2 regions of the Rhodococcus sp. I2R genome follow, and region 2 is predicted to be linked to the other one. Evidence: predicted binding sites of a transcription regulator. Region 2 holds the regulator's gene; the other holds the start of a gene.
What was found. Region 2 encodes LexA, which represses DNA repair genes until DNA is damaged. Its sites were predicted from a motif close to CGAACANNTGTTCG; they were not measured.

Region 1 (5,654 bases), on a different contig from region 2:
GCCTGCGCTATGGACGAGCACGTCGCGTCCAGATCGCGTCGAAACACCAGCGGCGGTTCGTCGGTTCCCGGCGTACCCGGTGCGAACGCCCACGGATCGCACTCGACGTAGCGCAATCCGTGTTCGGCCAGTTCCAATTCCTCGATCACTCCGGTGTGCCGGATCATGATGTGGGCCGAAGAACCTCGATCCACCTGGTGACCCGGAAAGCGTTCGATCGAGGACACCCCGCCGCCGATGATCGTGTCCCTTTCCAGTACTTCCACCGATAACCCTGCGTCAGCGAGATAGCAGGCCGAGGTAAGGGCGTTGTGGCCAGATCCCACAACTACGGCGTCGATCACCACTCCAGGCTATAGGTCTTCCGCGACCGGTCGGTTGTGGTGTTGGAAGGGCGCCGGAGTTGGAACGGCAGGCGCTATTCGAACGGCAGGACGCGGCCGAGCACTGCGAAGGGGCGACGGTCACCGGCGAACGTGAAGTCGCGGAGGACATCCTCGAAACCGAGCCGACGGTAGAGTCGCCAAGCTCGGTTGTCCTCACCGGCGACCTCGGGAGTGGACAGCAGCACGTTTTTTTCCGTGCGTCCGGCCAGCAGTCGGCGCGTCAGGGCGCTGCCGAGGCCATGCCCCTGAGCGTCCGGTCGGACGTGCAACTCGGTGAGCTCGAAGTAGTCGGACAGAACTGCGTCGATGTACTCGTTGCTCTTTCCCGAACGACGCAGGCCGTCGCGGACCTGCTGATTCCACCATTGGTGGGGCGCTCCACGATATCCGTAGGCGATCGCCACGAGAGGGCTCTCGGGTGTGGGCAGGACTGCGCCGACACCGCGCCAGCCTGGCCGAAGGACGTGCTCGGACCACATCGGCGCGCGGTGGTACTCGGTGCCCTGCGGGTAGCCCATCGCCTCGACGTAGATCGACAGTGCTTCAGGCAGTCTTCGGCGGATTTCCTGGGCTGACAGGTCGACCAGGTGGGGGGTCGGTTCCGCTTCGGTGGCGACTGTTCTCAACCTTTCCTTGACTACTTGTCGGTGGGCGCAGCTATATTGAATATGTCGAACGGATGTTCGATGTCGGCGATCCGGCGAAGTCTCGAGGGAAGCGAGGGTTCGCCGGGTTCCGACCTTAGAGCGTCGTCGAGGGCCGGGCGTGGCGAAAACGCGGTCGACAACGGCGAATCGATCGGGAGGGGTTCGAGTATGGCAACACAAGGTCTCCGCGCCGGAGTTCGTCCGCCGGTGTCGCCGCGCGCCAGGCTGCTTCTCGGTCGAGCGGATGCGTTCTTGTCCGGTTCGATAGGCGCAGCTACGGCATCGGACCAGTTTCTCGACTGCTACACCGCTGCGTTGCGTGGGGCCGCTGCAGTGATCGAGGCCGCGCCGATCTCGACGGCACGGGCGCGTTCTCGGAATGCGTGGGTGTTGTTGACCAAGGCAGCGCCCGAACTGGAAGCGTGGGCGGAGTACTTCTCCGGCTACTCGGCAACACGGGCAGCGGTTCTCGCAGGATTGTCGAGGTCGATCGACCTCGACATGGCTGACGATTTCTATCGCCAGGTGGGGCGGTTCCTGCACGTGGTCGAGGAATATATCGGGGCGGATTCCCGCCTCGACCCTGTCGGCGCCCATCCGCGCTCGATGACCGCGTGAGAGGGCGCATTACACCGAAAACGGAGCGGTAACGTGGTCGAAGCGTCGCCCTCGGGCCGGATCGCGGACCGAATCCGGTGGCGGTCCGGACCTCAGCGCAGGGACTCTTCGAACATTCTCAGGAACACATCGACCGAGTAGGTGGTAAGCGGGCGATTCTGCTCGTATTATCAACGGTAGGTAGCCGCCAAGGTCAGCTTCCCGTCGTTTCGCACCCGAAATGACTTTCAATATCTGTGCAGGGGGAGGTACCGTGCCACTCTCCGAGCACGAGCAGCGCATGCTCGATCAGATCGAGAGCGCTCTCTACGCCGAGGATCCCAAGTTCGCCTCTCACGTGAGAAGCGGCCGTATGCGTACGGCGACGAGCAAGCGGCGCTTTCAAGCGATCGCGCTGTTCGTATTGGGGCTTGTTCTTCTCGTTTCCGGTGTGGCTATTCCATTCCAGCCCGGCGGGTTCCCGGTGATCAGTCTTGTCGGATTCGCGTTCATGTTCGGCGCCGGGGTTCTGTATCTGCTCGGTGGCCCCCGCGGCGGTTCGTCTGCCTCGGAGGAGGACGCGGCGTCGGGCGAAAGCTCGGGCACTGCGGCCGCAGGTCCTGGGAAACGCAGCAGTTCGGGACAAAAGTCGAAGCCGGGCCGCAAGGGCGGCAGTTTCACTTCGCGAATGGAAGATCGGTTCCGGCGGCGGTTCGAACAGGAGTGAACTCGATGAGCGGTGACGGGGTCCGAAGGACTACGGCACCACTCGTCATCACATGAAACGTGCGCTCGTCCCCCAAAGGTCGAGCGTCACTACAAGTTTGATCGTCACTATTCTGATTGTCGAAGCGGCGTCTACCACACGGTAGGCGCCGCTTTTGCATGCGCTGGCCGAATTCCCGCAAGTCACTGATCGGGCTCGTGCCGGCTGAGGTTCCCCACTCTCACCCACTCGATCGGCGGTGGCCACGCCGATCCCCACTTCCCCCCACCGATTTTGCATACCGACTTGCAGCGAGCGGCATCCTGGCTTTTACCTGGGGTTTTGCACCTCGACTGCGGTCCGATGCCCTTCGCTGGTTCGCGGCGGTGCGCATGTCGCAGAATTCTTCCCCACTGTCTTCCACGCGCTCGAGCTGGAGTTTTGTGATGATTGTTCGGAAAGAGTGCGCTGGCGGGATTGTATGTGGGGGAAAGTGGGGTAAAGTGGTGGAAGCGAAGAGAGTGGGAGGTGTCGAGTGTTCCTCGGTACCTACACGCCCAAGCTCGACGACAAAGGCCGGTTGACGCTGCCGGCGAAGTTCCGCGAAGCGCTGGAGGGTGGGTTGATGGTGAGCAAAGGTCAGGACCACAGCCTCGCCATCTACACCCAGGACGCCTTCGCGGAAAAGGTGCGGAAACTGACCGAGGCCTCGCGCTCCAACCCGGTTGCTCGCTCGTACATACGGCAGCTCGGCGCGGGCACCGACGAGCAGAAGCTCGACGGCCAGGGGCGAATCACCCTGAGGGCGGACCACCGCCAGTACGCAAACCTCGAGCGCAACGTCGTGGTGAACGGATCCATCGAGTTCATCGAGGTCTGGAACGAAGAGGCGTGGGCTCGTTACTCGGCCGAGAGTGAGCAGAGTTTCTCGGATGCGTTCGACGAATCGCTGGAAGGCATCGTGTAGCCGCCCGGATCAACAAGCCGAGTGCCGCGAGGCCTCTGCCCGATCAGAACCCTGACGTTCTTCCCCAACGCCAGGTTTCGCAGATCAGGACCCTGACGTTCTTCCCCAACGCCAGGTTTCGCAGATCAGGACCCTGACGTTCTTCCCCAACGCCAGGTTCCTATCGGACAGGGACCTCGCGGCATTCGCCCCCATCATCGATCTATGTGAGCACCGCACGAGGGTGTTCACAAGCAAGACCGGGAGGAAACATTGTGGAAGGCGACACGAACTCGCCCGACCCGGAGATCGCTCCCGAGCTAGTCGGAACGTCGAAGGCGTTCGAACCCGAACATATTCCAGTTCGACTGGGCCGGGCAGATGAGCTTCTCGGACCTGCACTGACTGCAGTTGCGGCGCGAGGTGAGTCGCCGGTCATGATCGACGCGACACTCGGTCTCGGCGGTCATTCGGAGCATTTCCTTCGTACCTATCCGACACTCCAGTTGATCGGACTCGATCGCGATCCGGATGCACTCCGGCTCGCGAGCAAGCGTCTCGCCGGTTTCTCCGATCGGACGACGTTCGTGCACACCACCTACGACGGAATCGGCGCTGCGTTGGAAGAGTCGGGGTTGCCGGAACGTGACGCGGTGCATGCGATCCTGTTCGATCTCGGCGTTTCCTCCATGCAACTCGACGAAGCCGAACGTGGATTTGCGTACTCGGTGGATGCTCCGCTGGACATGCGCATGAATCCCACCGTGGGTATCACCGCGGCGGACGTTCTCAATACTTATTCGCACGGTGAGATCGCGCGCGTCCTGAGCACTTACGGCGAGGAGCGGTTTGCGGGCCGGATAGCCTCCGCGGTCGTTCGACAGCGCGAAGCGAAGCCATTCACCACCAGTGCCGCGCTTGTCGAACTGCTCTACGCGTCGATCCCTGCTGCCACTCGACGAACGGGTGGCCATCCCGCCAAACGAACGTTTCAGGCGTTGCGGATAGAGGTCAACGGTGAGCTGGACTCGCTGAAGCGGGCAGTCCCGGCAGGTCTCGACGCGCTCGCGGTCGGGGGTCGGGTGGTGTTCATGTCGTACCAATCGCTCGAGGATCGCGTGGTCAAGAGGGAGCTGGCGCCGCGCGTCAAATCGACGAGCCCCGAGGGGCTTCCCGTTGAGCTTCCGGGTATGGGGCCTGAGTTTCGTCTGCTCACCAGAGGTGCCGAGCGCGCCTCTGACCAAGAAATCGAAGAGAACCCGCGTTCGGCGCCAGTACGTCTGCGCGCGGCGGAGCGGATTGCGAGGAAATCGGTATGACTGTCACCGCGGGTACGGCTCCGGCGAAGCGTCGGCGACGGTCGAAGGCATCGGAACCCGAAACTGGGCGTTCCGGAGCGGCTCTCCGCGCATACGAGAGGCGTCAGCAGCGGGCCAGCGCTCGCGGGTTGGGTGCCGGAAATCCGGCGGAGCGTGGATCTCTGACTGCATCCGCGATCACTGCCCGAATTCCTTTCGTGGCGCTGATCATCGGATTGCTTTCGCTGGGACTGGGTCTGACCCTTCTGCTCACGACCCGTTCTGCGGGTGACTCGTACATGCTCAGTGACGCGAAGGCCTACAACCAGAGTCTCGTCCAGGAACGTGCGTCGCTGCAGCGGGACGTCGAGCTTGCGGATTCCGCGCCCGAGCTGGCCCGAAAAGCCGCAGAGCAGGGCATGATTCCTGCCCTCGACACCGCGCGCCTTCTCGTCGCGGAGGACGGCTCGGTCCAGGTGATCGGTACGCCACAGCCTGCGCAGGGCGCGCCCGTGGCCCCGTTGGATCCCCCGTCGGAGGTGGCTGCAGCGAACTCGGATCGATCGACGGGATCGTCCGAATCCGGTTCTGCCGGCAGCTCGAGCAACTCCCTGCCTGCGCGTGCCGCTACCTCGGCAGCCGACTCCGTCCCGCGTGCCAGTTCGGTCCCACCAGTCACACGCGCCACGCCGAACACATCGAATGCCGCTGGAACCGCAGCCCTCGGTGAACAATTGGTTCCCATGAGCATCCCGTCGGCGAGTCCTTCGGGTAGTCGGCAGTGACCAGGCCGTCCACCGGAAGACCTCGCCGTAAGCCGCTGTCGCGGAATGCATCCGACGATCAGGGATACGGCGTCCCGCGTCGTCGAGCCGAATCGTCTCGACGTCCGGGAGCCCCCGCCGGTCGACCGCGCGCGGGATCCGATACACGCTTCGATGCGTCGTCCTTCGCTTTTCGAAGCGGGTTCGGCCGCATCGCCATGTTCGGTGTACTGGCCGTGGTGGCCCTGCAGTTGGTTTGGATCATGGGAGTCGACGGGCACCGACTCTCCGCCGAGGCGGCCTCGCAACG
Region 2 (5,654 bases):
ACTCGATCGATGCGGAAATCTCACGCGAGCTGTTCATCAGGCACGCCCTGGTGCAGGGAGAGTGGAAGACCCAGCATCCGTTCTTTCACGAGAACCGGGAGTTGCTCGACGATGTCGGTGAGCTCGAGAACCGAGCTCGACGCCGAGATATCGTCGTCGACGACGACACACTGTTCGATTTCTACGACACTCGTATCGGCGCGGAAGCGGTCTCGGCGCGCCATTTCGACACGTGGTGGAAGAAAGCCAGACGCACCCAACCCAATCTGTTGAACTTCACCCCTGAGACGGTTGTCAATGCCGACGCGGGATCTGTGCTGGGCGGTGACTACCCCGACGCGTGGCGCCAGGGAGACATTCAGTTTCCGCTCACGTACCAGTTCGAACCGGGTGCCGCCGCGGACGGTGTCACCGCCCGCATCCCGATCGCTCTGCTCGCCCAGGTGCAACCCGTCGGATTCGACTGGCTGGTACCGGGCATGCGCGCGGAGTTGGTGTCCACGCTCATCAAACTCCTCCCCAAGGCGCAGCGCCGAAACGTGGTGCCCGCGCCGGACTTCGCCGCCGCCGCACTCGCCGCCATGACACCGCGTGCCGAACCGGTAGTGACCGCGCTCGCTCGTGAACTGTCCCGGCTCGGTTCGTGCCGAATCGATCCCACCGATTTCGATGTGGCGTCCATGCCGGGGCACTTGAGCATGACGTTCGCGGCTGTCGATACCGATGGCACCGAGCTGGGTTCGGACAAAGACCTGGACCGGCTGCGGCGAACGTTGGCGCCTCGAATCACCCAGGAGGTGGCCACAGCAGTCGGTGCGGCCGAACGGGCTCCGACGCTGGCATGGACCTCGTCGAGCCTCGGGACTCTCGATCAGGCCGTCACCCGGTCGGTCGGCGGCCAGACCGTTACCGGCTACCCGGCGCTGGTACCGGAAGGCGGCGGCGTGGCAGTCCGGATCCTCAGTACGCCCGCACAGCAGCGGCAAGCCATGCGTGATGGGACCCGCGCCTTGCTATTGGAACATGCACCGCGCGGCACCAAGGCCTTGATTGCCGGGATACCAACGCGTGAGCGGCTGGCTCTGGGGCAGAACCCGTACGGGAGCATCGACGCTCTGCTCGAGGATTGCCGTAGAACAGCTGTCGACGAATCGATGGATGCCCACGGTGGTCCGGTTCGGTCCCCCGACGCTTTCGCCGCGCTGTCGAAGGCGGTCAACGTCGATGTGACTGCGCGCACCTCGAGCATCCTTGTACTGGTGCGGCAGATTCTGACCGAATCACTGGCTTTGCGTGCGGTTCTGGAACGGGCGCAGGGTGATGCCGCGGACGACGTTCGCGAGCAACTCGCTTCTCTGGTGTTCGACGGCTTCGTCTTCGAGTTCGGGTCCACACGTCTGGCGGAGATCCCTCGGTACCTCAAGGCTGCGACGGTTCGATTGAATGCGTTGCCCAGCAGCGCCGCCAGAGACGACGCCGGTATGGACGTGCTGGATCGCGTCTACGAATCCTATGACCGACTGGTGAAGTCGCTACCCGAGGCCCGCCGGCAGGGCGCCGCCGTCCAGGATGTGTTCTGGATGATCGAGGAGCTCAGAGTCGGGCTCTTCGCGCAGAGCGTTCGTACGGCGTATCCAGTGTCGGAGAAGCGCGTGCAGAAAGCTATCGACGCAGCTGGGCGCAGCTGAGGCTTGCGGCACCGGTCGATCCGCACACCCCTCAGGCCGCAGTCAGCCGGATTGATATCGGCGAATGTGCGCGTGACTTCGCCGATGACACCTCGCGACTACGCGGGTCATTCGACCGCGGACGACTCGCGGTGCGCGCGTAGGTCCTGGATCTCCTTCTCGAAGTCCTCGGCCGAGCTGAAGGACCGATACACGGAGGCGAACCGCAGGTACGCCACCTCGTCCAGATCACGTAGTGGACCGAGAATGGCCAACCCGACCTCGTGGCTGGGGATTTCGGCCGAACCGGAGGCGCGTACAGCGTCCTCCACCTTCTGCGACAGCAGGTTCAACGCGTCGTTGTCCACGTCTCGCCCCTGGCAGGCGCGTCGAACACCCTTGACGACCTTTTCACGCGAGAAAGGCTCGGTAACCCCGCTGCGCTTGACGACGGCCAGCACGGCGGTCTCGACTGTGGTGAACCGACGACCACATTCCGGGCACGAGCGTCGGCGGCGGATTGCTTGCCCCTCGTCCGCCTCGCGTGAGTCGACCACGCGAGAGTCGGGGTGCCTGCAGAACGGGCAATGCATGAAGGAGCCTCCGTCGTAGCCGATGCACTCCCTGGGATCACTCTCGAGGGGTACGGGCATCGAGGATACTCGGAGCCTCACGTACGCACCTCGATCACCCGAGACGCGGAGCTCTCGGCACACCGGATCTGGGACGCGCACGGTCATGATCGGCGCTACCGGCCGGATGTGGCTGGAATCACCAGTTGCTGGCCCTGGGACACCGACGCGCCGGCGAGGCCGTTCAGTTCGAGCATGCTGTCGACCACATCCTGCACTGGCACTCCCGGTGCGATGCGCTGAGCGACGTCGCTGAGCGTCTCGCCCTGCTGAACGACGGCGACACCTACCTGCGGTGCGGACTCGATCGAGCCTGCGCGCAGATTCGCGACAGCGACGAACGCCAACAGCACCACGGCGGTGGCGAGAACACCGAGGACGGTTGCAGTCCACGACAGCGTCTGCGGGCTCCTGTCCTCCACACACGCCTCGCGGTGCCCGCGCACCACTCCCTGCGGCGCGCTCGTGTGCAGGTAGCGCCGGCGCTGCGGGGTGGGACGCCGACGAACAGCACTCCCCCTATGTGTACTGCCACGGTGCGCACTGACACGCCGCTCGGTCGTGATGCTCATGAGAACCTCCACTGGAGTGGACATGATCGAAGGGTGTATTCGATCAGGCGTTCGATGAACGCTTGTTCGAAGTTCTATCACGCAGCTCCGACAAAGTCAGTAGAAAACGCGACACGGATCGAACAGATGTTTGATCGAACAGCGTCGACGGGCTAAGTTCGTGTCAGAAGCCACACGCCACATCCACACCACCCGGCCAGCTCAGGTCGCACTCGAGCTTCAGCTACAGCCACGACGCAGGAGGACGCAGGAATGAAAGACGAGACCTCGTCAGGGTCACCGAAATCGACCGTCTCACCGAAGTCGACACCGAAATCGACCAAGTCGGCAGGCAAGCCCGCGGGAAAGCCTGCTGCCGTCCCCACTGCGAAAGCGTTCGAGGGTGAAGGCACCGATGTCAGCGCCGGACTGACGGAGCGTCAGCGCAAGGTACTCGAGGTCATCAGGGCGTCGGTCACCGAACGCGGATACCCGCCGAGCATTCGTGAGATCGGTGACGCCGTGGGTCTGACGTCCACGTCCTCGGTGGCTCATCAGTTGCGCACTCTCGAGCGCAAGGGATTCCTGCGGCGCGATCCCAATCGCCCACGCGCAGTGGATGTGCGCGGACTCGACGAGGTCCAGGCAGACCACGCCGCGGCGGTTGCCGACGGTTCGGCGCCCGCCGAGGAACAGCTCCCCACACCCACGTTCGTTCCGGTTCTGGGGCGTATCGCCGCGGGCGGGCCGATTCTGGCCGAGCAAGCTGTGGAGGATGTGTTCCCGTTGCCGCGCGAACTCGTGGGCCAGGGCTCACTGTTCCTGCTCAAGGTCGTCGGTGAGTCGATGATCGACGCCGCGATCTGCGACGGTGACTGGGTGGTGGTTCGTCAGCAGAGCGTGGCCGACAACGGTGACATCGTGGCGGCGATGATCGAGGGTGAGGCGACGGTAAAGACGTTCAAGCGCAGCAAAGGCGAAGTGTGGCTGATGCCGCACAACCCGTTGTTCGATCCCATACCGGGCAACGATGCGGCGATCCTCGGCAAGGTCGTCACCGTCATGCGCAAACTCTGACCAAACACAGGTCGGCCTGAAACGAGCAGGGGCTCGGCAGCAATGTGGTTGCCGAGCCCCTGCTCGTCGTTCAGGTTTGCGTCTTTCGAAAACTCAGAGATCGAGTCCTCGGCCGATGATTTCCTTCATGATTTCCGTGGTGCCGCCGTAGATGGTCTGCACACGCGAATCCATGTAGGCCTTGGCTATGGGGTATTCCTTCATGTAGCCGTAGCCGCCGTGCAACTGCAGGCATCGATCGATGAGCCGGACCTGATTCTCGGTGGTCCACCACTTCGCCATCGCGGCTTCCTGCACCGTCAGCGTGCCGGCGTTGAGGAGTTCGACGAACTTGTCAACCATGATGCGTGTCGCGGTGGTTTCGGTGGCAAGTTCGGCCAGCACGAAACGTGTGTTCTGGAACTTGCCGATCGACTTGCCGAAGGCCTTGCGGTCGCGGCAGTACTGGATGGTCATCTCCAGCGCGGATTCCATTGCGGCCGCTGCCACCACGGCGATGGACAGACGCTCCTGAGGCAGGTTCTGCATGAGGTAGATGAAGCCCATGCCCTCGTCGCCGAGAAGATTGGCCGCCGGAACACGGACGTCGGTGAAGCTGAGTTCGGCGGTGTCCTGAGCCTTCATACCGATCTTGTCGAGGTTGCGGCCTCGCTCGAAACCGGGCATGTCGCGCTCGACCACGAGCAGGCTGAATCCCTGGGCGCCCTTGTCCGGATCGGTGCACGCAACGACGATCACCAGGTCGGCGTTGATTCCGTTGGTGATGAAGGTCTTCGAGCCGTTGAGGACCCATTCGTCGCCATCGCGGACTGCGCGGGTCTTGATGCCTTGCAGGTCGCTACCGGTTCCCGGCTCGGTCATCGCAATTGCGGTGATCAGCTCGCCCGAGCAGAATCCGGGCAGCCACCGCTGCTTCTGTTCCTCATTGCACAGGTCGATGAGGTACGGCGCAACGACGTCATTGTGCAGCGTGAAGCCGATGCCGCTGTACCCACCACGTGTGGTTTCCTCGGTGAGGATGGTGTTGTAGCGGAAGTCCTTGACTCCCCCGCCACCGAATTCCTCGGGAACAGCGGTGCCCAGGAACCCTTGCTTGCCGGCTTCGACCCAGACGCCGCGGTCGACGATGTTCTGCTCTTCCCACTTCGCGTGGTTGGGCGCTACGTGCTGGGCCAGAAATTTGCGGTACGACTCACGAAAGAGGTCGTGCTCGGGCTCGAACAGTGTGCGGTCCACTACATCTCTCCTTCGAGGGGCTTTCCCGGTCGGCAACAACACCGCCGCCGGTGATATACCTCGACACTACGACTGTGAGCACGGCTCGGTCGATGACCGAGCCGTGCGTGATCGGTGACCCGTTTAGCGAGTCACACCTCTGCTGAGCGCCCGCATCACCGGATACCCGACGAGTATTCCGACCGATCCCCAGGCGATCCCGCCTAGTTCGATCGAACCTATCGTCAGTGTCAGATCGCCGATTCCGGCGACGAGCGCAGCGGCGACGACCGTGAGGTTGACGGGATCGGTGAAATCGACCTCACTGTCGGTCCAGATCCGTACCCCGAGGAGACCGATCAGACCGTAGAGCACGAGGGTGGCTCCGCCGATGACTCCGTCCGGAACGGTGAAGACGAGAGCACCGAATTTCGGGGAAAATGCCAGCACGACGGCAGTCGCGGCGGCCACCCAGTAGGCGGCGGTGGAGCAGACGCGAGTGGCTGCCATGA

Region 1: the regulator LexA is predicted to act here: its motif matches at 1,059-1,072, upstream of KVY23_RS08145 (SAV_6107 family HEPN domain-containing protein).

The regions. Positions count from the first base shown of each region.
Region 1 covers NZ_JAHUTG010000006.1:164,838-170,491, reverse strand. The annotation lists gene KVY23_RS08155 (NAD(P)/FAD-dependent oxidoreductase) at 1-344, opposite strand, end outside; gene KVY23_RS08150 (N-acetyltransferase) at 419-1,012, opposite strand; gene KVY23_RS08145 (SAV_6107 family HEPN domain-containing protein) at 1,202-1,651, shown strand; gene KVY23_RS08140 (DUF3040 domain-containing protein) at 1,905-2,357, shown strand; gene mraZ (division/cell wall cluster transcriptional repressor MraZ) at 2,872-3,303, shown strand; gene rsmH (16S rRNA (cytosine(1402)-N(4))-methyltransferase RsmH) at 3,591-4,601, shown strand; gene KVY23_RS08125 (hypothetical protein) at 4,598-5,365, shown strand; gene KVY23_RS08120 (penicillin-binding protein 2) at 5,401-5,654, shown strand, end outside.
Region 2 covers NZ_JAHUTG010000001.1:78,882-84,535, forward strand. The annotation lists gene hrpA (ATP-dependent RNA helicase HrpA) at 1-1,688, shown strand, start outside; gene nrdR (transcriptional regulator NrdR) at 1,796-2,260, opposite strand; gene KVY23_RS00330 (LysM peptidoglycan-binding domain-containing protein) at 2,416-2,895, opposite strand; gene lexA (transcriptional repressor LexA) at 3,124-3,927, shown strand; gene KVY23_RS00340 (acyl-CoA dehydrogenase family protein) at 4,021-5,163, opposite strand; gene KVY23_RS00345 (uracil-xanthine permease family protein) at 5,287-5,654, opposite strand, start outside.